Regions from separate parts of the Clostridium gelidum genome, predicted to be linked through region 2. Evidence: a T-box and tRNA genes for the amino acid it is inferred to sense, from the RefSeq annotation. Region 2 holds a T-box; the other holds one or more tRNA genes.
What was found. A T-box is a leader RNA that pairs with one kind of tRNA and senses whether it is charged. The one in region 2 lies ahead of thrS (threonine--tRNA ligase), so its partner is inferred to be a tRNA-Thr.
Positions count from the first base shown of each region.

Region 1: it has a tRNA-Thr gene. The T-box ahead of thrS (threonine--tRNA ligase) is inferred to sense a tRNA for this amino acid. The anticodon was not compared.

Region 1 covers NZ_AP024849.1:186,018-202,648, forward strand. Annotated here, with positions in the region: gene cysS (cysteine--tRNA ligase) at 1-1,321, shown strand, start outside; gene psyc5s11_RS00885 (Mini-ribonuclease 3) at 1,440-1,853, shown strand; gene rlmB (23S rRNA (guanosine(2251)-2'-O)-methyltransferase RlmB) at 1,875-2,786, shown strand; gene psyc5s11_RS00895 (NYN domain-containing protein) at 2,800-3,312, shown strand; gene sigH (RNA polymerase sporulation sigma factor SigH) at 3,399-4,019, shown strand; tRNA gene psyc5s11_RS00905 (tRNA-Thr) at 4,097-4,172, shown strand; gene tuf (elongation factor Tu) at 4,237-5,430, shown strand; gene rpmG (50S ribosomal protein L33) at 5,606-5,755, shown strand; gene secE (preprotein translocase subunit SecE) at 5,804-6,034, shown strand; gene nusG (transcription termination/antitermination protein NusG) at 6,072-6,593, shown strand; gene rplK (50S ribosomal protein L11) at 6,671-7,096, shown strand; gene rplA (50S ribosomal protein L1) at 7,151-7,840, shown strand; ribosomal protein L10 leader region at 7,883-8,009, shown strand; gene rplJ (50S ribosomal protein L10) at 8,045-8,548, shown strand; gene rplL (50S ribosomal protein L7/L12) at 8,594-8,956, shown strand; gene rpoB (DNA-directed RNA polymerase subunit beta) at 9,288-12,995, shown strand; gene rpoC (DNA-directed RNA polymerase subunit beta') at 13,017-16,553, shown strand.
Region 2 covers NZ_AP024849.1:572,662-589,292, forward strand. Annotated here, with positions in the region: gene tnpC (IS66 family transposase) at 1-1,101, opposite strand, end outside; gene psyc5s11_RS02710 (Rossmann-like domain-containing protein) at 1,245-1,913, shown strand; gene modD (ModD protein) at 2,136-2,990, opposite strand; gene psyc5s11_RS02720 (MOSC domain-containing protein) at 3,398-3,832, shown strand; gene psyc5s11_RS02725 (NifB/NifX family molybdenum-iron cluster-binding protein) at 3,949-4,227, shown strand; gene psyc5s11_RS02730 (YibE/F family protein) at 4,493-5,551, opposite strand; T-box leader at 5,765-5,994, shown strand; gene thrS (threonine--tRNA ligase) at 6,067-7,971, shown strand; gene psyc5s11_RS02740 (Mrp/NBP35 family ATP-binding protein) at 8,533-9,360, shown strand; gene psyc5s11_RS02745 (flavin reductase family protein) at 9,401-9,892, shown strand; gene psyc5s11_RS02750 (iron-sulfur cluster assembly scaffold protein) at 10,108-10,443, shown strand; gene psyc5s11_RS02755 (MurR/RpiR family transcriptional regulator) at 10,750-11,616, shown strand; gene psyc5s11_RS02760 (6-phospho-beta-glucosidase) at 11,912-13,300, shown strand; gene psyc5s11_RS02765 (aldose epimerase family protein) at 13,361-14,404, shown strand; gene psyc5s11_RS02770 (PTS transporter subunit EIIC) at 14,815-16,509, shown strand.

The sequences.
Region 1 (16,631 bases), 390 kb from region 2:
TGGACCAACTGTTTATAATTTCTTTCATATAGGTAATGGGAGAACGTTTATTGTCTTTGATAGTATCAGAAGATATTTAGAATACAGGGGATATAAAGTTACATTTATTCAAAACTTTACTGATATAGACGATAAGATGATTAATAAGGCTAATGACGAAGGCGTTACTGTAAAAGAACTTGGAGATAAATATATTAAAGAATATTATGAAGATGCTGATGCACTTCAAATTGAAAGAGCAACTGTTAATCCTAGAGCAACAGAATATATTGAAGATATAATAAAATTTATTGAAGAATTAATTGAAGCTGGATTCGCTTATGATATAGATGGGGATGTGTATTATAGCACCAAAAAGTTTAGTAATTATGGGAAATTGGCAGGTCAAAATTTAGACGACTTACAAGCAGGTGCAAGAATATCTGTAGATGAAAGAAAGAAAGATCCAATGGACTTTGCAGTTTGGAAGTCTCAAAAACCAGGTGAACCTTCATGGGAAAGTCCTTGGGGGCTTGGTAGACCAGGTTGGCACATAGAATGTTCATGCATGGCAAAAAAATTATTGGGTGATACAATCGACATTCATGCTGGAGGAATGGATCTAAAGTTTCCACATCATGAAAATGAAATAGCTCAAAGTGAAGCCATAACTGGGAAGCCTTTTGCACATTATTGGATACACTCAGCATTTGTTAATGTAGATAATAAAAAAATGTCGAAATCATTAAATAATTTCTTTACGGCTAGAGAAATTTTAGAAGAATATGATGCAGATACAGTAAGATTTTTAATGTTATCCGGGCATTACAGGATTCAAATAAACTTCACTAAGGAACTTTTGGATTCAGCAAAAGCGTCAATAGAAAGATTATATAATGGCATAAATAATCTTGAAAACCTAAAAGAAGAAGTTAATAAAAAAATAATGGATGATGAAGAACGAAGTTATTTAAAATCTTTAGATAAATATAGAGAAAGATTTGTTGAAAAGATGGACGATGATTTTAATACAGCAGATGCAATTTCAGTATTATTTGATTTGACTAAAGATATTAATAACAATGTTAATATCGGTTCATCAGTTGAATTATGTAAAGAATCAGAAGCTTTAATTAGAGAACTTGGAAATCCACTTGGGATTCTTCAAAATCATATAAAGAAGGATTTGGAAGCTGAAATTCAAGCACTTATTGATAAAAGACAAAAAGCAAGGAAAGATAAAGATTTTGCTTTATCAGATAAGATAAGAGATGATTTAAAGAATAGAAATATAGTTTTAGAAGATACACCACAAGGGGTTAGGTGGAAACATATTAATTAATTGAAAAAAGGGTTGCAATTTTGCAACCCTTATGCATATGAAAGAAAATAACGAGTAAATACATTAGCATATTGGCCTGTTATTTTTTGAATATGCCTTATTTAAAAGGAGAATTATAATGTTAGATGATTTAAGAATGAGAGAATTTTCAAAAGATGAAGCAAGAATGTTAAACCCACTTCAATTAGCAATAATTGGAGATGGAATATTCGAAGTTTTTATTAGGACTAATATTTTGACACAGAATACAGCATTATCAGCGAATAAAATTCACGTTAAGGCCATTGGGTATGTTAAAGCAAAAAGTCAATCATGCATAATGCATGAAATTGAAGAATTTCTAACTGAGGAAGAAGATGCTGTGTATAAGAGAGGGAGAAATGCTAAGTCTCCAACGGTTCCTAAGAATGCAGAAGTAAGAGATTATAGAATGGCAACAGGTTTCGAGGCGTTAGTAGGATATTTATATTTAACAGGAAATAAAGAAAGATTAGAATTTATATTTAATAAAAGTATTGAAATTATAAAGTAAATTACAAAAGGAGGATTTATAATGCAAGGCAAGGCGAAAAATTTTAATTCAAAAGGTAAATTTATTAAAAGTGAAAAGAATGACGAGAAAACTGGAATAAGAGATAAAGACAAAAATTATAGTGAGACTAAAAGTAAGCTAAAAAAGGAAAACACAGCAGAGGTTAGTATAAGCAAAGAAAATAGTCAGGTTGAAGAGCGGGAAGATATAGTTATTGGTAGAAATGCAGTAATTGAGGCTCTGAAAGGCGATAGAACAATTGAAACATTATACATAGCGAATACTAAATTGGAAGGATCCATAAATATAATTGTTGGTTTAGCAAAAGAAAAAAGAGTTTTGATTAAAGAAGTAGATAAAAGAAAACTTGATTCAATGTGTGATGGAGCAACCCATCAAGGCGTAATAGCAAAGGTAACTCCGTATAAGTATTCAGAGGTATCAGACATATTAGCGTTAGCAGAAGAAAGAGGAGAAGCACCATTCATTGTTATATTAGATGAAGTTGAAGATCCACATAACTTAGGATCAATAGTACGAACTGCAGAATTGTTTGGAGTACACGGAATAATAATTCCAAAGAGAAGAAGTGCATCTGTAAGTGCAACCGTATATAAATCTTCAGTGGGTGCAATAGAGCATGTGAAAATAGCTAAAGTAACAAATTTAAATGTAACAATAGAAGATTTAAAACAAAAAGGTATTTGGGTTTATGGAGCAGATATAAGAGCAGAAGAATATAGTTACCAAGTAGACTTTAGTGGGCCTTGTGCAATTATAATTGGAAATGAAGGTAGAGGAATTTCTAAATTAACAGTACAAAAATGTGATAAACTAATAAAGATACCAATGGTCGGAAAGATTAACTCTTTAAATGCCTCGGTAGCTGGTGGTATAATTATGTATGAAGTCTTAAAAGGACGATTGAAATAGAAAGAGGTATATGGTGAAAACTATTTTTGTGGATGGGTATAATGTGGTAAATAGCTGGCCGGATTTAAAGCAAAAAAAAGATTTTAGCTTCGAAGGTGCAAGACAAACATTGATAGATAAGCTACATAATTATGGAGTTTTTAAAGCTTGCAAAATAGTATTAGTATTTGATGCACATAAAGTTATAGGGAGTTTAGAAAAAAAAGAAGAAATAAACAAAAATATTTCTGTGGTTTTTACAAAAGATGGAGAAACTGCAGATAGTTATATTGAAAAAAACGTAAATGCATTAGGCCGAAAACATGAAATAGTTGTGGTTACTTCAGATAACTTAGAACAACAAACTGTTTTTCAAAGAGGTGCAGTTAGAATGTCATCCCTAGAATTCTATAATGAAGTACTAAATGTAGAAAAATCTATAAAACTTAAAAGTGATAAAAATAAAAGTGCACAAAAAAATATTATAAGTGATAATATAGATGACAAGACAGCTAAAATATTAGAAGAAATTAGAAGAAGCAAGTAAATTCAGTTGACTAACTTATTTTTACTGGAGTATAATTGTCTAAATAGTTAGTCAGTTGAATGTAGAAGAGAGTTGAGAGTGAGCAGTTGAGAATTTTTTTAGATTTCAGAGATAAATCAGACGAAGAAATTGTTGCACAAGTTAAAAGTGGAGATAATAGAGCCCAAGAATATTTAATTTCAAAATATGAAAACTTTGTAAAAGCGAAGGCTAAATCATACTTTTTAATAGGAGCGGACAAGGAAGATATTTATCAAGAGGGCATGATAGGGTTATATAAAGCTATCAGAGACTTCAATCCAGAAAAATCAACATCATTTAAAGCTTTTGCAGAAATATGTATAATTAGACAAATTATAACTGCAATAAAAACGGCTACTAGGCAAAAACATATTCCATTAAATACTTATATATCTTTAAATAAACCAATCTATGAAGAAGAATCTGAGAGAACTCTTTTAGATGTATTAGCGGGAATAAAAATTACAGATCCAGAAGAATTAATGATAAGTAAAGAACAAATAGAATATATTGAAGAAAAAATTTCTAAGGTATTATCTGGGTTAGAATTAGAAGTTCTTACATCATACTTAGACGGCAAATCATATCAAGAGATTGCATGTGATTTGGAGAAACATTCAAAGTCTATTGATAATGCATTGCAAAGAGTAAAAAGAAAATTAGAAAAGTGCTTAGATTTAAAGTAAGGATTTGTATTGACAAATAAAAAAAATGATAGTAAACTTTATAATTGGTATATCAAAGAACATAAAGATTTTTGAACGCTCACATAGCTCAGTCGGTAGAGCGTCACCTTGGTAAGGTGGAGGTCGTCGGTTCAATCCCGATTGTGAGCTCCAAATAATAAAAATAAGAAAACACTAGGCAAAGTTTATTAGAAGAAAATAAGGGAGGAAAATTATAATGGCAAAAGCAAAGTATGAAAGAACCAAGCCACATGTTAATATTGGAACAATAGGTCACGTAGACCATGGTAAGACAACATTAACAGCAGCAATAACAACAGTATTATCAAAGAAGGGTTTTGCACAAGCCTTTGATTATGCAGCAATAGACAAAGCACCAGAAGAAAAAGAAAGAGGAATTACAATTAATACATCACATGTTGAGTATGAAACAGAAAACAGACATTATGCTCACGTTGACTGTCCAGGACATGCCGATTATGTTAAGAACATGATTACAGGAGCAGCACAAATGGATGGAGCTATATTAGTTGTATCAGCAGCAGATGGTCCAATGCCACAAACAAGAGAACATATACTATTAGGATCAAGAGTTGGAATAGAATATATGGTAGTATTCTTAAACAAAGCTGATATGGTAGATGATCCAGAATTATTAGAATTAGTTGAAATGGAAGTTAGAGAATTATTAAGTGAATATGACTTCCCAGGAGATGATATTCCAGTAGTAACAGGATCAGCATTAAAAGCATTAGAAAACCCAGAAGATCCAGAATCAATTAAGTGTATAAATGAATTGATGGACGCTGTAGATAGTTATATACCAACACCAGAAAGAGCTACAGATAAGCCATTCTTAATGCCAATAGAAGATGTATTTACAATCACTGGTAGAGGAACAGTTGCAACAGGAAGAGTTGAAGCTGGAGTACTTCACGTAGGAGACGAAGTAGAAATCGTAGGATTAAGTGAAGAAAAGAAGAAAGTTGTAGTAACTGGAATTGAAATGTTCAGAAAGTTATTAGATGATGCGCAAGCAGGAGATAATATCGGAGCATTATTAAGAGGAGTACAAAGAGCTGATATCCAAAGAGGTCAAGTATTGGCAAAAGCAAATTCAGTACATCCACATACTAACTTTGTAGGTCAAGTATATGTATTAAAGAAAGAAGAAGGCGGAAGACATACACCATTCTTTGATGGATATAGACCACAATTTTATTTCAGAACAACAGATGTTACAGGATCAATAAAATTACCAGATGGAATGGAAATGGTAATGCCAGGAGACCACATTGATATGAAAGTAGAATTAATCACACCAATCGCAATGGATGAAGGATTAAGATTCGCTATTAGAGAAGGTGGAAGAACAGTAGGTTCTGGAGTTGTTACTAGCATACAAAAATAAAAAGTAATTGCTATTTAAATAGGACTAGGTTGTAGAACTTAGTCCTATTTAAAGGGAAATTGACAACTTGGATATTTTATGATATTGTATAAACGTGACATTTTAAATAATGCAAATTAGAGATGAGCAAGAAATTAATTTTCTTGTTTAATATATGAAAACTGGAGGTGCAGTCATGAGAACAAAAGTAACTTTAGCATGCACAGAGTGTAAACAAAGAAATTATGATTCAATGAAAAACAAAAAAAATAATCCGGATAGATTAGAAATGAAAAAGTATTGTAAATTCTGTAAAAAGCACACTCTTCATAGAGAAACAAAATAATTAGCCGCAGTAATGACATATAGTTATTAAATTTAAGGATGTGAAGATATGTCAGTAAAAAACAATGCAAAAACTGAAAAAACTATAAAAGGTAATGGCTTGTTTGTTTTTTTTACAGAGGTTAAATCAGAGGTTAAGCGAATAATTTGGCCTTCAAAAGATGAGACAAAGAAAGCATTTATTGCAGTTATAGTATTCACGCTAATGTATACCATATTAGTTGGTGGACTGGACTTTATTTTCGAGAACCTCTTTAAAATAATTTTAAAATTGAAGTAAAAGGGAGGTTTGGGTGATGTAAGATCACCTGACAAGTATGAGTGATAGAGCAAGATGGTATGTAGTACATACATACTCAGGATATGAAAATAAAGTTAAAGCAAATTTAGAAAAAGCAATTGAAAATAGAAATCTTCAAGCACTAATCCATGATATACAAGTACCTATGGAAGAAGTGATTGAAGAAAAAGACGGAAAACAAAAAGTCTTATTGAAGAAAAAGTTTCCGGGTTATGTGCTTATAAAAATGTTAATGGGCGATGAAGCGTGGTATGTTGTAAGAAATACAAGAGGCGTAACAGGATTCGTTGGTCCAGGATCAAAACCAGTTCCTCTTTCAGATGAAGAAGTTGAATCAATGGGAGTTTTAGAAAGTCCTATTGAGATTGATTTAGAGATAGGGGAAAGCATTAGAATTATCTCAGGGCCGTTGAGAGAATCAATAGCTATAATACAAGAGATAATTTTAGAAAAGCGTAAAGTGAAAGCTTTAGTAGATATGTTCGGCAGGGAAACTCTTGCTGAATTAGACTTTAATCAAGTTGAAAAATTAGTTTAATATATAACTAAACTAATTTTAATTAAGTGGGAGAACTAAAAGTTCGTATATACCACAGTAATAGGAGGAATAACAAAATGGCTAAGAAAGTAACTGGAATGATTAAACTTCAACTTCAAGCAGGAAAGGCAACACCAGCTCCACCTGTAGGTCCAGCTTTAGGTCAACACGGTGTAAACATAATGGGATTCTGTAAGGAGTTCAATGCAAAAACTGCAAATCAAGCTGGGTATATAATACCAGTAGTTATTACAGTTTACCAAGATAGATCTTTTAGCTTTATATTAAAGACTCCTCCAGCAGCAGTTCTAATCAAGAAAGAAATAGGATTAGAAAGTGGTTCTGGAGTGCCTAATAAAACAAAAGTTGGTAAGTTGACTCAAGAACAACTTAAAAAGATCGCTGAAACTAAAATGCCAGATTTAAATGCTGCAAATGTTGAATCAGCAATGAGAATGATTGCAGGAACAGCTAGAAGTATGGGCGTAACTATTGAAGAATAATTCGTAAAAATAAGTGGGAGGTCAAAACCGTTAATACCACAGAGGAGGCAAATTATGGGAAAGAAATATATTGAAAGTGCAAAGCTTATAGATAAAAGTGCATTATATAATCCAATGGATGCATTAGAGCTTACATTAAAGACTGCAAAGGCAAACTTTGATGAAACTATTGAATTACATGTAAGACTTGGAGTAGATCCAAGACATGCAGACCAACAAGTTAGAGGAGCAGTTGTATTACCAAACGGAACAGGCAAGACAGTTAGAGTTCTTGTGTTTGCAAAGGGAGATAAGGCAGCAGAAGCTCAAGCAGCTGGAGCAGATTTCGTTGGAGCTGATGAATTAGTTCAAAAAATCCAAAGTGAAAATTGGTTTGATTATGATGTAGTTGTTGCAACTCCAGATATGATGGGTGTTGTAGGTAGAATTGGTAGAGTATTAGGACCTAAGGGATTAATGCCAAATCCAAAGTCAGGAACAGTAACCTTTGATGTTGCTAAAGCAATTGAAGAAATCAAAGCGGGTAAAGTTGAATATAGAGTAGATAAAACATCTATAGTTCATTGCCCAATTGGAAAGAAATCATTTGGAAATGAAAAATTAAAGGAAAACTTTAAAGCATTAATGGATGCGCTAGTTAAAGCAAAACCATCAGCGGCAAAGGGACAATATTTAAAATCGGTATCTGTTTCAAGTACAATGGGACCAAGTGCAAGAATTAATCCTACAAAAGCTTTAGATTAGTATTGACTTGAGCAGATTTAAGTGATATAATTTCTAATGTTGTAAAAGAGAATATTTTTTCCGTAGACAGTGGGTGCGAAAGCGTAAAGATGACTACCTACTTAGGTTATGATAATAGATGATATTATAAGACCTTCCTTGTCTACGGAAGGTCTTTTTTAATGAAAGAAGCAGTTTGAAACTGTGAGGAGGTGGACTACAATAATGAATAAAAACAGAGAACTTAAAGAAGCAAAAGTTGCTGAGATTAAGGAAAAATTAGAAAAATCAAAAGCTGTTGTTCTTGCTAAGTATCAAGGCTTAACTGTTGAAGAAGATACTACTCTTAGAAAAAATTTAAGAGAAGCTGGAGTTGAATACAAAGTATATAAAAATACTTTAGTTATTTTAGCAGCTAAAGAATTAGGATTAGATGGTATAGTAGAATATTTAGAAGGACCTATATCTGTTGCATTCGGTTATGAAGATGTTACAGTAGCAGCTAAAGTGCTAAATGATTTTGCTAAAGATCATAAAAGTCTAGAATTAAGGGCAGGTATTGTAGAAGGAGAAATCTTTGATGAAGCTAAGATTAAACAATTAGCAACAATACCATCAAAAGAAATCCTTATTGCAAAACTTCTTGGAAGTATCAAGTCTCCAATATCAAGCTTTGCACGTGTATTAAGTGCTATTGCTGATAGCAAGGGAACTGAATCTGCAGAATAATAAAAAGTAAAAAAATTAACAAAAAATTTCGGAGGTGCTATTAAAATGACAAGAGAAGATATAATTCAAGCAATAAAAGAAATGAGCGTTTTAGATTTAAATGAATTAGTAAAGGCTTGTGAAGAAGAATTTGGAGTAAGTGCTGCTGCTGCTGTTGTAGCTGGAGGTGCTGTAGCTGGAGCTGCTGCTGAAGAAAAAACTGAGTTCGACGTAGTATTAGTAAGTACAGGAGATAACAAAATTAAAGTTATCAAAGCAGTTAGAGAAATAACTGGATTAGGATTAAAAGAAGCTAAAGAAATAGTTGATGGAGCTCCTAAGACATTAAAAGAAGGCGTTTCTAAAGATGAAGCTAACGATATGAAAGCTAAATTAGAAGAAGTTGGAGCTGCTGTAGAAGTTAAGTAGTTTGCTTAAAGCAAAAGAGGTGCTTATAAAAGCACCTCTTTTAAACTCTATTTATAAAGCTATATAAAATGCTTGTTAAAGAATAAGTATTTTATATAGCTTTATAGCTAAATTAATCTTTATTAATATTATTGACAAGAAAAATATCCTATGATATTATAATGTAATGTATTATTCACTATGGGATAGTATATATTTGTAGTGGAAAAAAAGAGTATAACCTGGTGAATAATGGTTATACTATAAAAAGAAGTTGTCCGAAAGTAAAAAGTCCTTAGGGAAAGTATGCTTTTGGCTATTTTAGTTTATTTTATACAAGGGGTGAAAATTCATGGTACATCCTGTCCAAGTTGGAAAAAGAACAAGAATGAGTTTTGGTAAGGTTGATGACGTTACTGAAATGCCGAATTTAATTGAGGTACAATTAGATTCTTATGAATGGTTTTTAAGAGAAGGGTTGCACGAAGTATTTGAGGATATTAATCCTATCACAAACTTCACAGGAAATTTAGTACTTGAGTTCATAGATTATAAACTTGATATGGAAAATATCAAGTATTCTGTCGAAGAATGCAAAGAAAGAGATTCAACTTATGCGGCACCATTAAAAGTTTCAATCAGACTACAAAACAATGAAACTGGTGAAATTAAAGAACAAGAAGTGTTTATGGGTGATTTCCCATTAATGACAGAACAAGGTACATTTGTAATAAATGGTGCTGAGAGAGTTATAGTTAGTCAATTAGTAAGATCTCCAGGAGTATATTATAACTACTCTAGAGATAAGAGTGGTAAAAAATTATATTCAGCAACTGTAATCCCTAATAGAGGTGCATGGTTAGAGTATGAAACAGATTCTAACGATATAATTTATGTGAGAATTGATAAGACAAGAAAATTATCAATTACTATTTTAGCAAGAGCTATGGGATTAGGTAGTGATCAAGAATTATTAGATTTCTTTGGAGAAGAAGAAAGATTTAGAGCTTCAATAGAAAAAGACAATACTAAAACTAAAGAAGAAGCATTGCTTGAAATATATAAGAGATTAAGACCAGGAGAACCACCAACAGTAGATAGTGCTATCTCTTTAATTGATACGCTGTTTTTTGATGCAAAAAGATATGATTTATCTAGAGTTGGTAGATACAAGTTTAATAAAAAACTTGCATTAAGTTTAAGAATTGCTAATCAAGTAGCAGCAAATGATATTGTTAATCCACAAACTGGTGAGATTATAGCAGAAAAAGGGCAAAAAATAAGTAGATTAATGGCTGAAGATATTCAAAACATAGGTATTAAATCAGTTGATGTCTTAATAGATGATAAAGTCATTAAGGTAATTAGCAATAACTTTGTAGATATAAAGAAGCAAGTTTCTTTTGATACTTCAGATTTGGGAATAAAAGAATTAGTTCATTATCCTACATTAAAGGAAATATTAGATAATTTCTCGGATGAAAAAAGTATTAAAGAAGAGATAAAGAAAAATATTAGTAGACTTATTCCAAAACACATTATAAGAGATGATATATTTGCAACTATTAGTTATGAATTAGGATTAACTTATGGAATAGGTTATGTTGATGATATAGATCACTTGGGCAATAGAAGATTAAGATCTGTAGGAGAGTTATTACAAAATCAATTTAGAATTGGTTTATCTAGAATGGAAAGAGTAGTTAAAGAAAGAATGACTATTCAAGACCAAGAATCAATAACTCCTCAGATGTTAATTAACATAAGACCAGTGGCAGCAGCTATTAAAGAATTTTTTGGTAGTTCTCAATTATCACAATTCATGGATCAAACAAATCCATTGTCAGAATTGACACATAAAAGAAGATTATCAGCATTAGGACCAGGAGGTCTTTCAAGAGAAAGAGCTGGTTTTGAAGTTAGAGACGTTCATCATTCTCATTATGGAAGAATGTGCCCAATCGAGACACCAGAAGGCCCAAATATCGGGCTTATTAACTCGTTAGCTACATTTGCTAAAGTTAATGAATATGGTTTTATTGAAACACCATACAGAATTGTTGATAAAGAAAATGCAAGAGCAACAGAAGAAATAAGATACTTCACAGCTGATGAAGAAGATCAATTCTTAATTGCTCAAGCTAAAGAGCCTATGGATGAAAAAGGACATTTTGTTAACAAAAAAGTAACAATAAGACACTTAGAAGACGTATTAGATGTACCAGCTACAGAAGTTGATTTAATTGACGTATCTGCAAGACAAATGGTATCAGTAGCTACTGCTATGATTCCATTCCTTGAAAATGATGATGCAACAAGAGCGCTTATGGGATCAAATATGCAACGTCAAGCAGTTCCATTATTAATTTCACAAGCACCAATTGTTGGTACTGGTATAGAATTTAAAGCTGCTGTAGATTCAGGAGTACTACCGAAAGCAAAGAATGCAGGGGTTGTTACTTATGTATCAGGTAGTGAAATTCGAGTTAAGAGAGAATCAGATGGAAAAACAGATATATATAAAATGCTGAAATTCAAGAGAAGTAATTCAGGAACTTGTATTAATCAAAAGCCTATAGTAGATACGGGTGAAATAGTATTTAAGAATCAAGTAATTGCAGATGGTCCGTCTACAGATTTAGGAGAAATTGCATTAGGTAAAAACATCAGAATGGGATTTATAACTTGGGAAGGTTATAACTATGAAGATGCTATGTTAATTTCTGAAGAATTGGTTAGAGAAGATGTCTTTACATCTATGCATATAGAAGAATATGAATGTGAAGCTAGAGATACAAAACTTGGACCAGAAGAAATAACAAGAGATATACCAAATGTAAGTGATGACTCACTTAAAGATGTTGATGATAGAGGTATTATCAGAATAGGTGCAGAAGTAAGATCAGGAGATATATTAGTTGGTAAAGTGACACCAAAGGGTGAAACTGAACTTACAGCAGAAGAAAGACTATTAAGAGCAATTTTTGGAGAAAAGGCAAGAGAAGTAAGAGATACTTCATTAAGAGTTCCTCACGGAGAAGCTGGAATAATAGTTGATATAAAAGTGTTTACAAGAGAAAATGGAGATGAATTAAATCCAGGAGTAAATGAACTTGTAAGATGTTATATTGCACAAAAAAGAAAGATTTCAGTTGGAGATAAAATGGCAGGACGTCATGGTAATAAAGGGGTTATCTCTAGAATATTACCAGAAGAGGATATGCCATTCTTACCAGATGGCAGACCACTTCAAATATGTTTAAATCCACTTGGAGTACCTTCTCGTATGAATATCGGGCAAGTACTTGAAGTACATTTGGGTTGGGCAGCTAGCCATTTGGGTTGGCATATATCCACACCAGTATTTGATGGTGCAACTCAACCTGAAATTACGGAGTGCATGTTAAAGGCTGGTTTTAGGGAAGATGCTAAAACTATATTGTATGACGGTAGAACTGGAGAACCATTTGATAATCCAGTAACTGTTGGTATAATGTATATTTTAAAACTTCACCATTTGGTAGATGATAAGATTCATGCTAGATCTACAGGTCCTTACTCGCTAGTTACTCAACAACCATTAGGAGGTAAAGCTCAATTTGGTGGTCAAAGATTTGGTGAAATGGAAGTTTGGGCATTAGAAGCATATGGAGCAGCACATACGTTACAAGAAATATTAACTGTTAAGTCAGATGATGTTGTAGGTAGAGTTAAGACGTATGAAGCTATAGTTAAGGGCGAGAATATACCAGAACCAGGAGTTCCTGAATCATTTAAGGTTCTTATTAAAGAACTACAAGCTTTATGCTTAGACATTAAAGTTTTAAACAATGATCATGAAGAAGTAACTTTGAAAGAATTTGTAGATGACGACATGGCAAATTTAGAAGTTAATATAGAAAGTTCTGAGGGAGTAATTGTACCAGAACCAGAAATTATAGATGATAGTTATGATCAAACTAAAGATGAAGATATAGACGAAGTTGATTATGAAGAGAACGTTGATATAGACGAAATTGAAAGTGAATTAGAACTAGACGATTTTAATGATGAACACTAATTTTGAAGGGAGGATTTACCCTTGTTTGAATTTAATAATTTTGATGCAATACAAATTGGTTTAGCATCTCCAGAACAAATAAGACAATGGTCAAGAGGAGAAGTTAAAAAACCTGAAACAATTAACTACAGAACATTAAAGCCCGAAAGAGATGGCTTATTCTGCGAAAGAATCTTTGGACCAATGAAAGATTGGGAATGTCATTGTGGAAAGTATAAAAGAGTAAGGTATAAAGGTATAGTTTGTGATAGATGTGGAGTTGAAGTCACAAAGGCTAAAGTAAGAAGAGAAAGAATGGGGCATATAGAATTAGCTGCTCCAGTATCTCATATTTGGTATTTTAAAGGTATTCCATCAAGAATGGGATTAATTTTAGATATGTCACCAAGAGCTTTAGAAAAAGTTTTATATTTTGCATCTTATATAGTAATAGATCCAAAAGAGACACCATTATTGAAGAAGCAACTTCTCAATGAGAAAGAATATAGAGAAGCGATAGATAAATATGGTGATGAAAGTTTTGTGGCAGGTATGGGAGCAGAAGCAGTTCAAGATTTGCTTAATCAAATTGACTTGGAAAATGGGTCAAAGGAATTAAAAGAAGAGCTTAAGCAAAGTACTGGACAAAAGAAAGTTAGAATTATAAGAAGACTAGAAGTTGTAGAATCGTTTAGAAAATCAGGAAATAAGCCTGAATGGATGGTAATTAATGTAATACCAGTAATTCCGCCAGATTTAAGACCTATGGTTCAATTAGATGGTGGTAGATTTGCAACATCAGATTTAAATGATTTATATAGAAGAGTAATAAATAGAAATAATAGATTGAAAAAATTATTGGATTTAGGTGCTCCGGATATCATAGTAAGAAACGAAAAAAGAATGCTTCAAGAAGCAGTAGATGCACTTATAGATAATGGTAGAAGAGGAAGACCAGTAACTGGTCCAGGAAACAGACCTTTAAAATCTCTTTCAGATATGTTGAAGGGTAAACAAGGTAGATTTAGACAAAATTTACTTGGAAAAAGAGTTGACTATTCTGGTAGATCAGTTATAGTTGTTGGACCAGAATTAAAAATGTATCAATGCGGTCTTCCTAAAGAAATGGCTATAGAATTATTTAAGCCATTTGTAATGAAGAAGCTAGTACAAGATGGATTAGCTCATAATATTAAGAGCGCTAAGAGAATGGTTGAAAGAGTGCAACCACAGGTATGGGATGTATTAGAAGAAGTTATTGCAGATCATCCAGTATTACTTAATCGTGCACCTACATTGCATAGGTTGGGTATTCAAGCATTCCAACCAGTACTAGTAGAAGGTAGAGCGATTAAACTTCATCCATTAGCATGTACAGCTTATAATGCTGATTTTGATGGTGACCAAATGGCTGTCCATCTTCCGTTATCAGTAGAAGCACAAGCGGAAGCTAGATTCTTAATGTTGGCAGCAACGAATATTTTAAAGCCATCAGATGGTAAACCAGTTTGTGTTCCAACACAAGATATGATTCTTGGATCATATTATTTAACAATTGATAAAGATGGAGCTAAGGGCGAAGGAATGACATTCAGCAGTAAAGATGAAGCAATAATGGCATATGAAGTTAAAGAAATTGGCATACATGCTAAAATAAATGTTAGAATGTTTAGAGAATTTAATGGACTAATGCAATCTAAAGTTATTAAGACTACTGTTGGAAAGATAATATTTAATGAATCAATTCCACAAGATTTAGGATTAGTTAGTAGAGAAAATGAAGAAGAAAAATTCAATTTAGAATTTGATGTCTTAGCTACTAAAAAAACATTAGGAACAATAATAGATCAATGTTATCTTAAACATGGTCCAGTAAAAACATCTGTAATGCTTGATAATATTAAATCGTTAGGTTATCATTACTCATCTATAGGTGCTGTAACTGTTGCTACATCAGATATAGTAGTGCCAGATGCTAAGTATGTTTTACTTAAAGAAGCCGATGAAACTATTGATAAGATCGAAAAGATGTATAAAAGAGGATTTATATCTGATGAAGAAAGATATGAAAAAGTTATAGAAAAGTGGACTAAAACAACTGAAGATGTAGCCAATGCATTAATGGATAGTCTTGATAGGTTTAACCCAATATATATGATGGCTGATTCTGGGGCCAGAGGATCCAAGTCTCAGATCAAACAATTAGCTGGAATGAGAGGACTTATGGCAAGTCCATCAGGTAAGATTATTGAATTACCTATCAGAGCATCATTTAAAGAAGGCTTAGATGTATTAGAATATTTCTCGTCTACACATGGTGCTAGAAAAGGTAATGCGGATACAGCTTTAAAGACTGCCGATTCAGGATATTTAACAAGAAGACTTGTCGATGTATCACAAGATGTTATTGTAAGAGAACAAGACTGTGGTGCAGAAGATGGAATCTATGTAAGTGAAATAAAGGAAGGCAGCGAAGTTATCGAAGAATTAAGAGAAAGATTAATTGGGAGATATACTGCGGAAGATATTGTTAATCCTAATACGGGTGAAGTTGTACTTCAAAGAAATGAATACATGAATCCAGATATAGCTGATACTATAGTTTCAACAGGGATTAAGAAAGTTAAAATAAGATCTGTATTTACATGTACTTGTAAAGTTGGGGTTTGCGCAAGATGTTATGGTATGAATATGGCAACTGCTAAAAAGATTGACATTGGAGAAGCTGTTGGAATTATAGCAGCCCAATCAATAGGAGAACCAGGAACACAACTTACAATGAGAACATTCCATACAGGTGGAGTTGCAGGTGCAGATATAACTCAAGGTTTACCTAGAGTTGAAGAATTATTTGAAGCTAGAAAACCAAAAGGGCTTGCAATAGTAAGTGAAATTACTGGAAATATTAAAATTGAAGACACAAAGAAGAAGAGAACCGTAGTTGTTATAGGTTCAGATGGGGAAGAACGTAGTTATGAAATCCCATTTGGTTCTAGAATTAATGTAAGTGAAAATGATTATGTTGAAGCTGGAGATGAAATCACAGAAGGTTCAGTAAATCCACATGATATAATGAGCATAAAGGGAATAGATGGTGCAAGAAGATATTTACTTTCAGAAGTTCAAAAAGTTTATAGATTACAAGGTGTTGATATCAATGATAAACATTTAGAGGTAGTTGTTAGACAAATGACTAGAAAGATAAAAGTTCTTGAGTCAGGAGATACAGAATTATTACCAGGAACATTGATTGATATGTTTGATTTTCATGCTGAAAATGCAAGAGTTAGAGAATTTGGTGGAGAAGAAGCAAAGGGAGAACAAACTCTATTAGGTATAACTAAAGCAGCATTGGCAACTGATAGTTTCTTATCAGCAGCTTCATTCCAAGAAACAACAAGAGTTTTAACAGAAGCGGCAATTAAAGGTAAAGTTGATCCTTTAGTTGGATTAAAAGAAAATGTTATTATTGGTAAGTTAATTCCTGCTGGGACTGGAATGATGAGATACAGAGATTTAAAGATAGAGACAGATGAAGAAGTAATAGAAGAAACTGTTACAGAAACTGTTGAAGAATAGAATTTAATTATGTTGACATGTGTAAAATTAAATGATAAAATACAGTTTGTGTGATTTGAAATGTAAAATCACACAAAT
Region 2 (16,631 bases):
TTTTTCAAAGGCTTCAATTTTATCTAAAGTTAAGGCATTGGCAGTATTCCAAGATAAATCTACTTCTTTTTTTATTTCTACTAATAGATTTTTCAAAGGCTCTGCCCATTTTTGTTTTTCTAGCTCTGATATAGCATTTAACTCTCTTAATATGTGAGCATTGCATAAAGCGTGCTCACAAGAGTATTGATGATATGTCTTCCAGCAGTCATGTACTGCTGTTCCGGTAAATTTAGGTAATATATTTATATCATCAATAGCTTCTTTACCTCGTTTTTCATGTGCTTCATAATAAGTATATTTATCATTTGAAGCAACATGTAGCCATTGGCGTTTTTTATCTATATATATTCCAGTTTCGTCATAATGTACAGCACCTTGATAATTAGTTATTGCATTTTTTATATTTTCTTCAACAAGTTCTAATTTTTCATGACAGTTATTATTAAAATTGACTATTGTACCTTGACTTAAACTTATATTAAACATATCAGAAATCAATTCAGCACCACGTTTAAACGGAATTAATTGATATTGAGTTAAATAAACAGCTATCGCTTTTACTTTATCGCCATATTGAACTGTGTTTGTTATTCCCTCAGGGAATTTACCGGTGTTTTTTCTTCTACACTTTGGACATTTTTTAACTTCTGATCTATGTTCAGTAACTTTTACTTTAGTCTCTGGTAGATCAACCACTTGTCGTACAATTATACTGTCCGGAGCTACATCCTGTAAGGATTCTCCGCAAATATCACATTTATCTACAGTGTGTACAATTATTTCATCTGGATTTTCAGTAAGCTCAAGTGTCTTTCCATCATGACCTTCTTGACCACCAGGTTTTTTGCCTGATTTAGTTCTTAAAGTTTTAGTTTTCTTTTTAAAACCATCTGTCGATGGTGGTTTGCTACTGTTATTACTATTCTTTTGAGTTTGTTTTTCTAAAGATTGAACACGCTCACCGAGAGCTTTATTTTCTTTTGAAATTTTTTCTACTTGAGAATTTAGACCTTTTATTTCATTTGTAAGTTCTTTTATAACACTCATAACTTGCGTTAATCCTTGATTATAGATTTCTATAATTTTGCCTTCGCTCACGATAGTCACCACCTTATCATTAGTTTTTTAAAAGACAATATTTATAATACCAAAAGCTAAGAATAATAGGAATAATTTTTTGAAAAATTATTTAATATATAATAAATTTATTCAATAGCTGAATAGTTACAGATAATAATTTAATGGATAATACAGTAAAAGTAACAGGAAGGGCTTTAACTTCAAAAGAAGCTATTGGCGAAACAGAAAAAAAGGACTTTCCTATATTAAAGGGAAAAGAAAAATTATTACAGGCGGACTTTAATGGAGTGAAAGGGCAAGCTTTCACAGATATGCCTGGAAATTATTCTGGAACCCTTAAAGATATAATAGAAATGCCATTAGACACTAATTTTAATATAGCAATTTATATTGCTACCTTAAATGCAGTCTGTAGATATTTAAAACTTGCAGATAAAACAATTCATTGTAGAGATAGTGGACCAGAAAAATGTTCAATAGAGTTAGAGAGTTATTTAAAATCTAGATTTGGTAATCCTAAAATAGCTTTAATAGGATACCAGCCAAGCATGTTAGATAGACTTAGTAAAAGTTTTAAAGTTAGGATAGTTGATCTAGATAAAGATAATATAAATACTGTAAAATATGGAGTTATGGTTGAAGATGGTAATAAAGATACAGAAGCTTTACTTAAATGGTGTGATGTTATTGTAGCAACTGGAAGCACTATATCAAATAATACAATAACAAGTTTATTTGTAGAGAATAAGCCAAGAATATTTTTTGGAACTACTTTAGCTGGAGCTTCTGCACTTATGGGATTAGAAAGATTTTGTCCGTGTTCAGAGTAATGAAACTTATAAGCTGTATTTCGGATAGTTAGGCACATGAAAATAAATAACAAGTCCAAAATATCCATGGCAAATGGACTTGTTATTTTTTTGATTGTGCCTTAAGTAATTGAAAAAACTTTTAAAGTGAATTTCTAAAAGAGTCAATTTGTAATATTAGTAGTTTTACTGTAAATATTACAAATTGACTCTTCATAAGGTATATGTAATTTTTAATACTATTTAATTGCTTGCAATATCTTTTGTTATCTTACATCCTATATCAATAGCTTTTGCATAATACACTGAAGTAGTTACAATTGCATTAACTCCTGTTTTAGCATATTCTTCGATATTACTTTCATTAATACCTCCAGCGGCTAAAATAACAATAGAAGGATTAATGTTTTTCAAAATATCTACATATTTTTTTAATTCATCGTATGGAATTTTATCAAATTGAAGCCCATCAATACCACATTTACAAAGTTTAATGGCCTCATCTATATTTTCCACTTCAGCTATTATCTTTTTCTCACAGACTTTAGATTTTACACTCTCTAGAATTTTTATAAGCTCATCAGTACCACCTAAGAAGTTTAAATGCTGCTTGAAAATCAATACCGTTTCTGATAATCCTAATCTATGTGAAAATCCACCTCCAGCAACAACAGCTTTTATAGATAAATCCTTTGTTCCAGGAATAACTTTTCTTGTAGTGATCACATGAAGATTTGGATTTATTTTAGATGCTTTATCAACTAAAATTTTTGTTTTTGTAGCAATTCCAGAACTGTAATCAAGAATGTTTTGTGAGACTTTCCATGCTGTATGAAGGTCTTCAGCATTTCCTTTTCCTTCAATGAAAATTTCATTTTTCTTTATTAAAGTACCAGAAGGACAAGTTTTAGTTACTTGTATGTTTAGTTTGTTAAATATTTTGGCAACTTCTTCTGTACCACAAAGTACAGCATCTTCTCTTGAAAAGAATTGTATTGTCCCTTTTTGACTACTAATGCCTAATACCAAAGTAGTTAAATCTAAGTATGGAACATCTTCTTTAATAAATCTGTCTATAAGTTCATCTGAAATATACATTTATGAGACCACCTTTTAAATTACTTTTTATTTTTAAATATTTTTATCCATTTTACTTTAATTTCTTATTATATTTTGATGAGAAAATTAGCTGTATCTATAGTTAATAGTAAGCTGTTTAAAAAAGTAAGTCAATAATTTTTGTTGGCATTTGACAATAAAAACAAAATAAAGTAATATAAAATAACAAATGCTATTAATAATTATAAAAACATAAGATGTACGATACTACGACAGCATGACTAAGGTTAAATGAGCATCAATTTAATAAATCTGAAATAGATAGATAATTTAGTTGTAAAAATATAAAAACAATGATATTTTTAGAATTGTGGAGTTAGGTATTAAGCCAGTGTAAACGATTGTGATTTAATTTGATAAAGTTTGGGGAATTTGGAGGGAGTTTAATGGGAAAAGTAGTTTCTTTAAATATTAGTGATAAAAGAGGTACTGAAAAAAAACAAGTTGTATCGGTTAATGCTATAGAAGGATTTGGTATAGAGGGGGATGCACATGCAGGAGATTGGGATAAGCAGGTAAGTCTTTTATCTATAGAAGCTTTAGATAAGGTTCCTATAGATAAAATTGAAGAAGTTGAAAAAGGTGGATTTACTGAAAATATTACAGTATCAGGTATTTCACTCCATGAGCAAAATGTGGGCTCATTAGTTCGAATCGGAGAGGCTATAATTAAAATATTACATATTGGAAAAGAAGAATATAAGGAATATGGTAGACCTTATATAGTTAGTAGAGAAGGTAGATTTGGAATAGTAATTAAAGGCGGAAAAATAAATATAGGTGATTCAGTAGAGATTATATCCGAAGATACTTTCTTATAAATTATAGATAAAGTGAGGGATAAAAATGAAGATTGCAGTGACGGCAGATGGAAAAAGCTTAGATAGTAAGGTAGCAGAAGAATTTGAAGAATGGCTTATATCTACTCATTGTTAATATGGAGGATTTTAGTATTACAGCTATAAAAAATGATAATTTATTTCAAAGCTCCTCTGGAGAAAAATTAGGGAATGAAGTGTTAAAGCATGATTGTGAGGCTTTAATAACAGGTAAAATAAAACCCTTAGCATTTAATATATTAGCAGATGCTTGTGTAACAAGATATTTTGGCATTGGCAATTCAGTTCAAAATACAATAGAATTAATGAAAAATAGATCTCTAAAATTAATAAGAAACTATGATGGAACAGAAAAATGTGATGGGCATCATAATTAGTTAAATTTCTTATATAGGGTTAGGTACAAAGGGGCATATCAAACTAGTGCGATAGCCTCTTCTTATTGTATTTTAAATACCAGAAGTTAGACTTATGGTTCTAAGTATAATGAAGCTACGTATTTAGCACGAGTTTAAGATTAAGTTACACTACCTGTTTGGGATATATATAAATCAACCTATTTTAATTAATTTTAATTGGCATTTGAGAACTAAAAATGAATAGAAGTAGAATGAAAAATGCAAAATATCGATATAAAGTAAATTAATCTATATAAGCTCTAGCGAAAACAGTAAGCGGTACTGATAAAATCATCCCCATACTTCCTGCAAGCGCTCTTAGTATTTCTACAGAAATATCTTGAAGACTAATTATATATGAAAAATTAACATTATGTCCTAAGAAAACCATTAAAGTAACAACAGAACTTCCTACATATGCTAAGATAAGCGTATTAGACATAGTTCCTATCATATCTCTTCCAATATTAAATCCAGATTCAATCAACAAAGGTTTACTTATACTAGGATTGCTTTCTTTAATCTCATTCATTGAAGTAGCTACAGACATACTCATATCTAAATTAGCACCAAGTGCACCAACCACAATACTAGAAAATAATATTCCTTGAAAATCGAATTTAATATTTGGAGAATATTTTGACAGGGATAAAAATTCTTCATAATTAATTGAAATATGAAGAGAATTGCTCATTATGAATGTAATTATGCCTGCTATTATAACACCGCCTAAAGCTCCAATAAGGCAAGAAATTGTTTTTTTATTCAATCCATTTTGTATTATTAATGAAAAAAAAGAAATAATTAGACAACAAATTATTGTTAATTTTATGGGACTATAACCACTAAGTATTCCTGGTAGCAGTAGCATATAAATTATACATATATTAAAGGCAATAGATAAGATTGCATAGAAGCCTTTTATGCCTCCTATAAAAATAACTAAGGCTATAAAAAATGCAACTAATAACAAAATATTTTTTTCTCTTGGATAATTATATATTGTTGCATTTAATTTATTATTACTACCAGCTTGAATTGATATCTGAACAAAATCATTAGGTTTTAAAGCTAATTCAGAATCATTTACAACTAAAGTATTGTCTAATATAAATTCTTTACCTTTATATTTACCTTCAGATACTAATACCTTAATTTTAGAATTTTGGTTTGGGTTAGAAAAAGTAACATTTTCAACTAAAGCCTTACAGAGTATTTTGTTATCAAGAAATGTAGCATTAGTTTTGTCCACTTTAAATGGTGAAAAAATAAATACTAGAATTAATAAAAGAAAAGTTAACATTATACGTGATAAGGAAAATTTATTGATAAATAACCACCTCGTTACTATAAAAATACAATTGATATAATATAATATATGTTGAATATTAAGAATTATTTTCAAATAAGGCATATGAAAGAAAATAATAAAAAACTATTTACAACATATTACCAAAGTGATAATATTGACTATAAACAAGAGCTAAGTGCACAAAACTCTTAAAAATTAAATATAGAATCAGCAATGAAAGGGACGAGTATTATAGAATACAGTTTCAAGAGAGGGAGTGTCACCGGCTGTAAGCATTCCAAGATATGACTATAAGAAAACTACCCTAGAGCTATGGCTTATTAGCTAGAATTAGTAAAATGCCATCGGTGAGAGTCGTTAAAAGTTTTGAGAAGAATTGAATTATTTTAATTCAATTTGGGTGGAACCACGGATATTATACATTCGTCCCAAGATAGGGACGGGTGTTTTTTTTGTATAAATAATTAATCTTATAAATAAAACTAATAAAAAGGAGTCAATAAATTATGATAAGTATAAAACTTAAAGATGGATCAATAAAAGAAATTTCTGATGAATCTAATATCTATGATCTAGCAAATTCAATTAGCAAGAATTTAGCTAAAGTTGCAATAGTTGGGGAAGTTAATGGAACCTTAGTTGATTTGAATTGTAAATTAAAAGATAATGATGAGGTAAACATTTTAACATGTGATGATGAAAAAGCAGTTGAAGTGATTAGACATTCTACTTCTCATATTATGGCTCAAGCAATTAAGAGAATTTATAAAATTTCTAAACTTGCTATAGGACCTTCAATAGAAAATGGATTTTATTATGATTTTGATATTGAAAATTCATTAAGTGCGGAGGACTTAGATAAGATTGAAGCTGAAATGAATAATATAATTAAAGAAAATTTGAAGTTTGAGAGAATTGATGTCTCTAGAGAAGAAGCAATAAGGCTAATGGAGGAAAAAGGAGAAACATACAAAGTAGAGCTTATTCGTGATTTACCAGAAAAAGAAGCTATATCTTTGTATAGGCAAGGAGATTATGTTGACCTTTGTAGAGGACCTCATATTCCTTCTACAAAATACGTGAAAGCATTTAAATTAATAAGTGTAGCTGGAGCATATTGGAGAGGCAATGAGAAAAATAAGATGCTACAAAGAGTATATGGTGTAGCATTTTCTAATAAAACATTATTAGAAACTCATTTGCATAATTTAGAGGAAGCTAAAAAAAGAGATCATAGAAAATTAGGGAAGGAACTAAAATTATTTTCTTTTGTAGAAGAAGGACCAGGGTTCCCATTTTTATTACCTAAGGGTGTAATTCTTAAAAATAATTTAATTGATTTTTGGAGAAAGTTACACTGTGAAGCAGGTTATGTTGAAATTGAGACACCAATAATGCTTAATAAAAAATTATGGGAAACTTCAGGACATTGGGATCATTATAAAGAAAATATGTATACTTCAATGATTGATGAGGAAGAATTTGCATTGAAACCAATGAATTGTCCAGGAGGAATGTTAGTATACAAATCAGAAGCTCATTCGTACAGAGATTTTCCAATGAGAGTAGGTGAACTTGGAAGGGTTCATAGACATGAACTTTCAGGAGCATTGCATGGACTCATGAGAGTACGAGCATTTACTCAAGATGATGCTCATATATTTATGTTACCAAATCAAATAAAATCAGAAATAAAAGGAGTTATTGACCTTATTGATAAGGTGTATTCAAAATTTGGATTTAAATATAGCCTTGAATTATCTACAAGACCAGATGACTCTATGGGAAGCGAAGAAGATTGGTGCTTAGCAGAAAGTTCTTTAAAAGGTGCATTAGATGAGTTGAATCTAGAGTATAAAATAAATGAAGGTGATGGAGCATTCTATGGACCTAAAATAGATTTTCATCTTGAAGATAGTATAGGAAGAACATGGCAATGCGGAACAATTCAATTAGATTTTCAATTGCCTCAAAGATTTGAATTAGACTACATTGGAAGTGATGGAGAAAAACATAAACCAATAGTTATTCATAGAGTAATATTTGGAAGTATAGAAAGATTCATGGGAATATTAATTGAACACTTTGCTGGAAAATTCCCAACATGGCTTTCGCCAGTTCAAGTAAAAGTATTACCTATATCAAATAAATTCAATGATTATTGTGCGAAAATTAAAGATGAATTAAGCGCAAATGGAATAAGAGTTGAAATGGATTATAGATATGAAAAGATAGGATATAAAATAAGAGAAGCTAGAAATGAAAGAGTACCTTATATTATTGTTGTTGGAGAAAAGGAAGAGAATGAAAATACAATTTCATTACGTAGTAGGGAAAATGGAGATGAAGGAAATTTAAAGTTAGAAGACTTAATGGAAAGAATTAATAAAGAAATTAAGAATAAAGAATAAAGAATTATAAAGCAGGGTTAGTTAATGACTACAAAAGAAGTAATTATTTGAAGCCTATGAAAATGAATAATAATTAAAAAACTTCTCGGAAATAATAGGAAAGCTAAGGCAATAAAGATTCATATACGAATCTTTATTGCCTTTTTTCATTAAGCACCTATCTAGTAGCAAAATGATTTTTAGGTGGTGTAGGTATTTTTTCTTAACCATTGTAAATGTTAATATTCATAACAACAACTATAAATATGAAGAACAATATATATTCTAAACCATATCTATTCTTCAGAATATTACCATATATATGGTGAACCATATATATTCTGAAGAATATGCGCCAAAAATGCGGGCTCAGAAGGTATTGAGTTAAAATGGTTATTAAGTTTAATGTAATTTTTGAAATCTTTTTAAATGATTAAATTTGTTTTAAAATCAATATTCATTTAAAACAGAGATTGATAATAAAACATAAAGTAAATTTAGATATTAATAGCATTTGACAGTAACAAAAAATAGTAATAATATAATATTGGCAAATGCTATTAAAAATAGGGAGATGATTTTATGTCAGATTGTAATTCTTGTTCATCAAAGGATGGATGTAATAAGGATAAGGAAAGTTGTATGATTGAAAATAATCCTTTGAATAATGTTAAAAAAATTATTGGTGTTATGAGTGGTAAGGGAGGAGTGGGGAAATCTTCAATTTCTGTTCTTATTGCAAAACAGTTAAAAGCGCTTGGATATAGTGTTGGTGTTTTAGATGCAGATATAACTGGACCTAGTGTTCCAAGGCTTCTTGGTGTGGAGAATAAAAAAGTCATGATGGCTGAAAATGCCATGTATCCTGTAAAAACTAGCGATGGAATTAAAGTTATGTCTTTAAATTTATTAATGGAAAATGAAGAAGATCCTGTTCTTTGGAGAGGTCCTATAATATCAGGAATGGTTAAGCAATTTTGGACTGATGTACTTTGGGAAGAACTTGATTATTTAATAATTGATATGCCACCAGGAACAGGAGATGTGGCATTAACAGTTATGCAGTCTATTCCGATTGATGGAGTTGTTATGGTTTCTGTTCCACAAGATTTAGTTTCAATGATAGTATCAAAAGCTGTAAATATGGTAAAGAAGATGGATATTAATCTTTTAGGTGTTATTGAAAATATGAGTTATATAACTTGTGATAAATGTGGAGATAAAATGAAACTTTTTAATGGTGATAATACAGAAAAGTTTTTAAAAGACATGAATTTAAAGCTTTTAGGAGAACTTCCTATGCTAAATAGTATAAATAACCTAGGACAATATGATAATGCACATATAGATGAAAGTTTAGAACTAATATTTGACCCTATAGTTAAAAACATTATTAGTGAGTTAGAATAATATTTTTAATAATATATGAAGAAATAAGGGGGAGTATGTTATGGGAAAAAATCAAGGAAATATGAAATCATGCCTTCAACCAATGCCTAAAGTATTAGTTTCATGCAGAGATGCTAATGGTAAAAATAATGCATTAGCAGTAGCATATTGTGGAAATTGCAGCTATGATCCACCAATGGTTATGGTAGGAATTGTTCCTTCAAGATATTCTTATAATATCATAAAAGAAACTGGTGTTTTTGTAGTAAATCTTGTAACAAAAGAACAACAAGAGATGTTTGATTATTTAGGTAGTCATAGTGGTAGAAATGAGGATAAATTCTCAGAATTTAATATTAAAGTTGAAGAAGGAATAAAGGTAAATGCTCCGTTATTAGCAGATTGTCCTGTAAATATTGAATGTAAAGTAGTAGATTCTATAATGACAGGTTCACACGAAATGTTTATAGGTAAGGTTGAATATGTTCATACTAATAGAGAAATAGTTGATGATGAAGGTAACATTGATTTTTCTGAGATTAAATTTATTTAAATTTATTAATAGAATAAAAAGCTATCATTTAAAACAGAATCAATTTAGTGAATGATAAATTGATTCTGTTTTATAGGATGATATAGTAAATAAGGAGTGATAAAACACTCCTTATTTACTATATGGAAAAATTTAATGAGGTTATTAATAAGTAAATTAAAAATGATTAGCATATGCTATTAATGAAAAAGAAATTTGAATAGGAAGTAAATTTTATGTGTAAAGAAGAATTATCAGACATTCTTATGGATCATTTTAATTATCCTAGAAATATAGGAATAATTGATTATCCAAATGGACAAGGATGTAATGGAGATCTAGAGTGTGGTGATTACTTAGAAATATATATAAGAGTGGAAAATAATTTAATTGAAGATATTAGTTTTTTAGTTTTTGGATGTTTTGGGGCTATTGCAAGTGGCAGTATGACAATGCAACTTGCAAAGGGAAAAACATTAGAAGAAGCTTTTAAAATTTCTGAAGAAGATATTATACAAGCTTTAGGGGGATTGCCAGAAGATAAAAAAAGCAAGAAATTAATGTGGATTTAGATGAAATAAAAGGACAAGCTTTTACAGATATGTTTGGATATTATTCTTCAATTTCTTTCTAGAGGGTTAAATAAAAAATATTGATATATATCTAAAATACTGTACAATAAAATTAATCAAGGAGAATAAAATAAGTTAGTTAAAAATTATTTGAATTAGTATATAATCAAATAAATAAACAACTAAGATAAAGTATATGTAGGATGCTTTTGAGTTGAGTTTTTGTATTGCATGATACATAGGGATTATTAATTTAATCAAATTTAATATAGTGTATGAATAATTGAAGTGAACTAGGAGGTAATTATGACAATAGAAAATACGATTAAATGTTGTGATAACTTGACACCGACAGAAAACCAATTAGCACAATATATTTTGCAAAATAAAGAACAGATCAAAGAATTATCTATTCAAAAGCTTTCTGAAAAAACTTTTGTATCAAAATCTGCAATTCATAGGTTTTGTAAAAAAATTGGAATGGATGGGTTTAATGAACTTAAAGTAAGACTTGTTCAAGATATTATACAAGAAAGTAAAGATGACAATCAAATTGATGTTAATTTTCCATTTGAACCTAACGACAGTCAAGGAGTAATAGCTCAAAAGTTGCTAAAATTATATGAAGCATCAATAACGGATACACATAATTCTATTGATGTAGAGGAACTAAATAAATCTGTAGTATTATTACATAATGCAGATATTATTGATATATATACCCATGCACATAATATTAATGTTGCAGAAAATTTTCGGGATAAAATGCTCGCAATTGGTAGAATGGTTAATTGCCCGAAATCATTTTATGATCAGCGTTGTATGGCAACTGCATCTACGAAAAATCATGTAGCTATTATTTTATCATATTCAGGAAAAGCAACTTTTTTACCGCTCATTGTAGAAACATTACATAAAAAGGGAATAGCAATAATTTTAGTAGGCAGAGTTGGAAATAGTGTTGTATCGAATTATATAAAGCATCATTTGTATATAAGTAATAGAGAGAATTTGAGAAACAGAATATCCCAGTTCTCATCGCATATTGCAATGCAATATATGTTAGATGTTATTTTTAGTTGTATTTTTAAAAGGGATTATAAAAGGAATATAGATTATATTCAAGAAGTTATTGGTATTGTTGATGACAGAAACATTAATGAACAAAAATAACTCGGAATTAGCTGTTTGGGAAATTTATTAATAATGATTTTAAAGCTTGTTAGAGAAAACCTCTAACGAGCTTTTTGCATTTTAAGCAGTGAAAATTAATGAAAAGTATCAAAAAGTTTCAATGTAATATGCTGTCTGATAACAACCTTTGAAAAAAAAACCCAGAGTATCATACCTCCATTGACGCAGGGTGTTTTAATAATTATATTAGATACATAATATAATTTCTTATTTAGAAATCTTATTTAGAATAACTAAATTTAAAAAAAACATAACATTTGATAGGAGGAAAAATATGAAAGAATCTATAAAAATTGTAACAATTGGAGGGGGAAGTAGCTATACACCAGAATTGATGGAAGGCTTTATTAAACGATATGATGAACTGCCAATAAGTGAAATATGGTTAGTTGATATTGAAGATGGAAAAGAAAAGTTGGAGATAGTTGGGAAATTGGCGCAGCGTATGTGGGAAGCGACTCCATATGATGTAAAGGTATTCACAACACTAAACAGAAAAGAGGCATTAAAAGATGCTGATTTTGTAACTACACAATTTAGAGTTGGATTATTAGATGCAAGAATTAAAGACGAAAGAATACCTTTATTGCATGGAATGCTCGGTCAAGAAACAAATGGTGCAGGTGGGATGTTTAAAGCATTTAGAACAATTCCAGTAATAAAAAGCATCGTCGATGACATGAAGGTATTATGTCCAAATGCATGGCTTATTAATTTTACTAATCCTAGTGGAATTATTACAGAAGCAGTTATTAAACATTTTGGGTGGGAAAAGTGCATTGGATTATGTAATGTACCAGTGATTTCAATGATGAATGAACCAAAAGTTATTGGAATGCAACGCTCAGAGCTACACTATCAATTCGTTGGATTAAACCATTTTCATTGGCATAAAGTTTTCGACAAAACAGGAAAAGATATTACAGAACAGTTAATAGATCATATTAATGAAAAAAATGGTGGAACTCCAGCTAACATTTATCAAGCTGAATTTCCATTGGAATTATTACATTCTATGAATTTATTACCATGTGGATATCATCGTTATTACTATTTAGAAAAGGAGATGTTAGAACATAGTTTAGAAGAATTTAAAAACGGTGGAACACGTGCAGAACAAATGAAAGAGGTAGAAGCTGCCCTCTTTGAAATATATAAAAATCCGAATTTAAATAAAAAACCTGAACAATTGCAAAAGCGTGGTGGTGCATATTATAGCGATGCAGCTTGTGAATGTATAAGTGCAATATATAATAATAAAGGAATTCATATGGTGGTAAGTACACAAAATAATGGAGCTATACCTTGTCTTGATTCTGATTCTGTTGTCGAAGTTTCTTGTATAATTTCTGCTAGAGGTGCAGAACCAATTGCATGGGGGAAGATGCAATCATTCGAAAAAGGATGGTTACAGATTATGAAAGCGATGGAAGAATGTACAATAAGTGCTGCATTATCTGGTGATTATGGAATTGCTTTGGAAGCCTTTACAATAAACCCATTAGTTCAACATGGAAGTGAAGCAAAACAGGTATTGGATGAATTGCTAGTTGCACATGAAAAGTATCTTCCACAATTTACAGAAAAGATTATTGAGTTAAAGGCACATGGGGTAGCATCAAAGGATCCTATTGTAATAGAACTGATTAAAAATGGACATTAAGAAATATTTTGACAACTAACTGTATAAAATATGTAGTAATTATATTATCAAGGAGGAAAAATGAGCATTAAAAAAGAGATATTTGGAATTACGAAAGAAGGAAAAGAAGCATATATATTTACGCTTGTAAATTCAAAGGGAATGAAAGCGAAGGTAACTAATTATGGAGCCATACTAGTTTCACTATTTGTTGTTAATAAATCAAGAAAAGTAAAAGACATTGCTTTGGGATATGATAAACTAGAAGATTATTTTACAAATAATTTAATGCTTGGCGCTACTGTTGGAAGAAATGTAAATAGAATTGAAGGGGCTAAATTTAAAATTGATGATACAGTGTATCATTTAGTGAAAAATAATAATGGTAATAACATACACAGTGATAAGGATTGTGGATTTCATAAAGTTTTGTGGAATTTTAAGGTTATTAATGATAGTGCGGTGGAATTCTACTATAAAAGCTTTGATGGAGAGCAAGGGTTCCCAGGGAATTTAGATGTTTCAGTAACATATTCCTTGTCAGAGGGAAACGGACTTATTATTTCATACAGAGGTTTAAGTGATAAAAAAACACTGATTAACTTAACAAACCATACTTATTTTAATTTGAATGGCCATGACAGTGGAGATATTCTTGATACAAAGGTGACCATAAATGCAGATTATTATACACCCATTAAGGATGGAATAATTCCAACTGGAGAAATAGTTTCGGTAAAGGGAACACCAATGGACTTTATAATACCGAAAACAATTGGTAAAGAAATAGAGAATGATTGTGAACAGTTAAAATTAGCACAGGGATATGATCATAATTTTGCATTAAATAATCAAGACATCGGTATAAGAAAAATTGCAGAGGCATCTAGCGAATCAGAAGGAATAACAATGGAAGTTTATTCTGATCAGCCTGGATTACAGTTTTATGCAGGTAATACAATGAAAGAAACGGTAGGAAAAGGTGGTGTCGTTTATAAAAAAAGAGGTGGCTTTTGCATAGAACCACACTTTTATCCCAATAGCATAAATATAGAAAGTTTTAAATCACCAATCTTCGATAAAGGAGAAGAATATAAAACTACAACTATATATCAGTTTGTGTAGTTAAGTACTCAATGTTTGATAAAATTTTGGATATGGTAAAAGCTATTTAAAATTAATTCAATTGTTTGATTTTATTTTCCAATAGAACGCTTTAGCGTTCTGAAGGAACTTGTTCAGTGGTTTAAAACCACCTACTTTCAGTAGAATGAGATTTCAGTCGCCTTTAGGCGAAATCACTCATAGGTAGTGAAGTCCACCTATGAAAACTCTCCATACTTTAGTGTGGAGTGGTTTAAAAAGTGAAAACGTTATCTGCCTCCATTTGTCTTATGCTTTTCTGATTATTAACATTTTGACATACTGGAGGAAAATATAAATACATAACTGGGAAAAGTTATGTAAATCAATGCTTGCTGAATTTCGCAAGCGACTATAGGAATAATTATAAATTATACAAGGGGGATTTAAAAATGGAAAAAAGAAAAGAAGAAGGAAAAGTATTCGCAACAGTCCAAAAGATCGGAAAAGCATTTTTTCTTCCAGTATCAGTTTTACCAATTGCAGGATTATTATTAGGACTTGGAGCATCTTTTACAAATCAAACAACAATTGCATCATATCACTTAGAAGGACTTTTTGGAAAGGGGACAATCCTCAATGCATTGTTGACAATTATGTCACAAGTAGGAAGTACTATTTTTGGGAATTTGCCAATCATCTTTGCAATGGCAGTTGCCATCGGTTTGGCGAAAAATGAAAAGGCGGTAGCAGTCTTGGCATCAGGAATATCATTTTTCGTTATGCATACTACTATAAATGCTATGTTGAAATTAAATGGTTATATTCTTGCAGATGGGAGTTATTCAGATAAAGTATTAAATGGAGCACTTACGAATGTCTGTGGTATTGATTCTTTGCAGATGGGTGTATTCGGTGGTATTATTGTAGGACTTGGAGTTGCAGCGTTACATAATAGATTTTATAAACAAAAACTACCTGCAGTCCTTTCATTTTTTGCAGGTGTTAGATTTGTACCAATCATTTCAGTATTGGTCTATATTTTAGTAGGTATTATATGTTTTTATATCTGGCCAATTCTTCAAAATGGTATTTTTGCAATTGGAGGAGTTGTTACAAGTTCAGGCTATGTAGGGACATTTATTTTTGGGTTTATAGAGCGTGCGTTGATTCCATTTGGTCTTCATCATGTATTTTATATACCATTCTGGCAGACAGCACTTGGAGGTACAGCAGTTATAGATGGAGTTACAGTTTCTGGAGCACAGAATATTTATTTTGCTGAATTAGCATCTTCAAATACAGTGAAATTTAGTGTTGAGGCATGCAGATTTATGACAGGTAAATATTCATTCATGATGGCAGGTCTTCCAGGAGCTGCTTATGCAATGTACAAGTGTGCAAAACCAGAGAATAGGAAAGTGGTTGGAGGATTACTTCTTTCAGCAGCACTTACTTCATTCTTAACAGGAATTACAGAACCAATCGAATTTACATTTTTATTTGTTGCACCAGCATTATATGGTTTACATTGTGTTTTTGCAGGATTATCATTTGTAATTTGTCATATCTTAGATATTTGTATTGGTACAACATTCTCTTGTGGATTTATTGACTTTACATTATATGGATTGCTACAGGGGAACGCGAAAACAAACTGGTTAATAATTATACCAGTATTCATTGTTTATGCACTAGGTTATTACTTTGTATTCAAGTTTGTAATTGAAAAATTTAATTTAGCAACACCGGGCCGTGAGGAAGGTGAAGGAGAGATTAAACTATATACAAAAGATGACTATAATAACAAGAATGTATCTGTAGAAAAATCAATTGGATCAAAAGCAGATTTATTATCAGCTACAATTCTAAAAGGGGTAGGCGGAGAAAAAAATTTGGTTGATATAGATGCCTGCGCTACCAGATTAAGATTAACAGTGCGTAATTCAGAGGCAGTTGATGACAACATATTAAAATCAACAGGTGCCCACGGAGTAGTTAAGAAAGGTGTGGGAATTCAAGTAATCTATGGACCACAGGTAAGTATTATAAAGAGTGAGTTTGAAGAGTACGTGGAACTCATTCGTAATGGAAAAGTGATAGTAGAAGATGTTACTGAAATTATAGCAGATAATAGTCAATCTTGAAAATGAAAACAACTAGTATACGATAAATAATAGCAATATACCAAAAGAGTTAATGGCTACAACTGATAGAAAATTGATTCCTATGAATGGAATCCAGGATTAGGCATTAGTCATAACTAAAT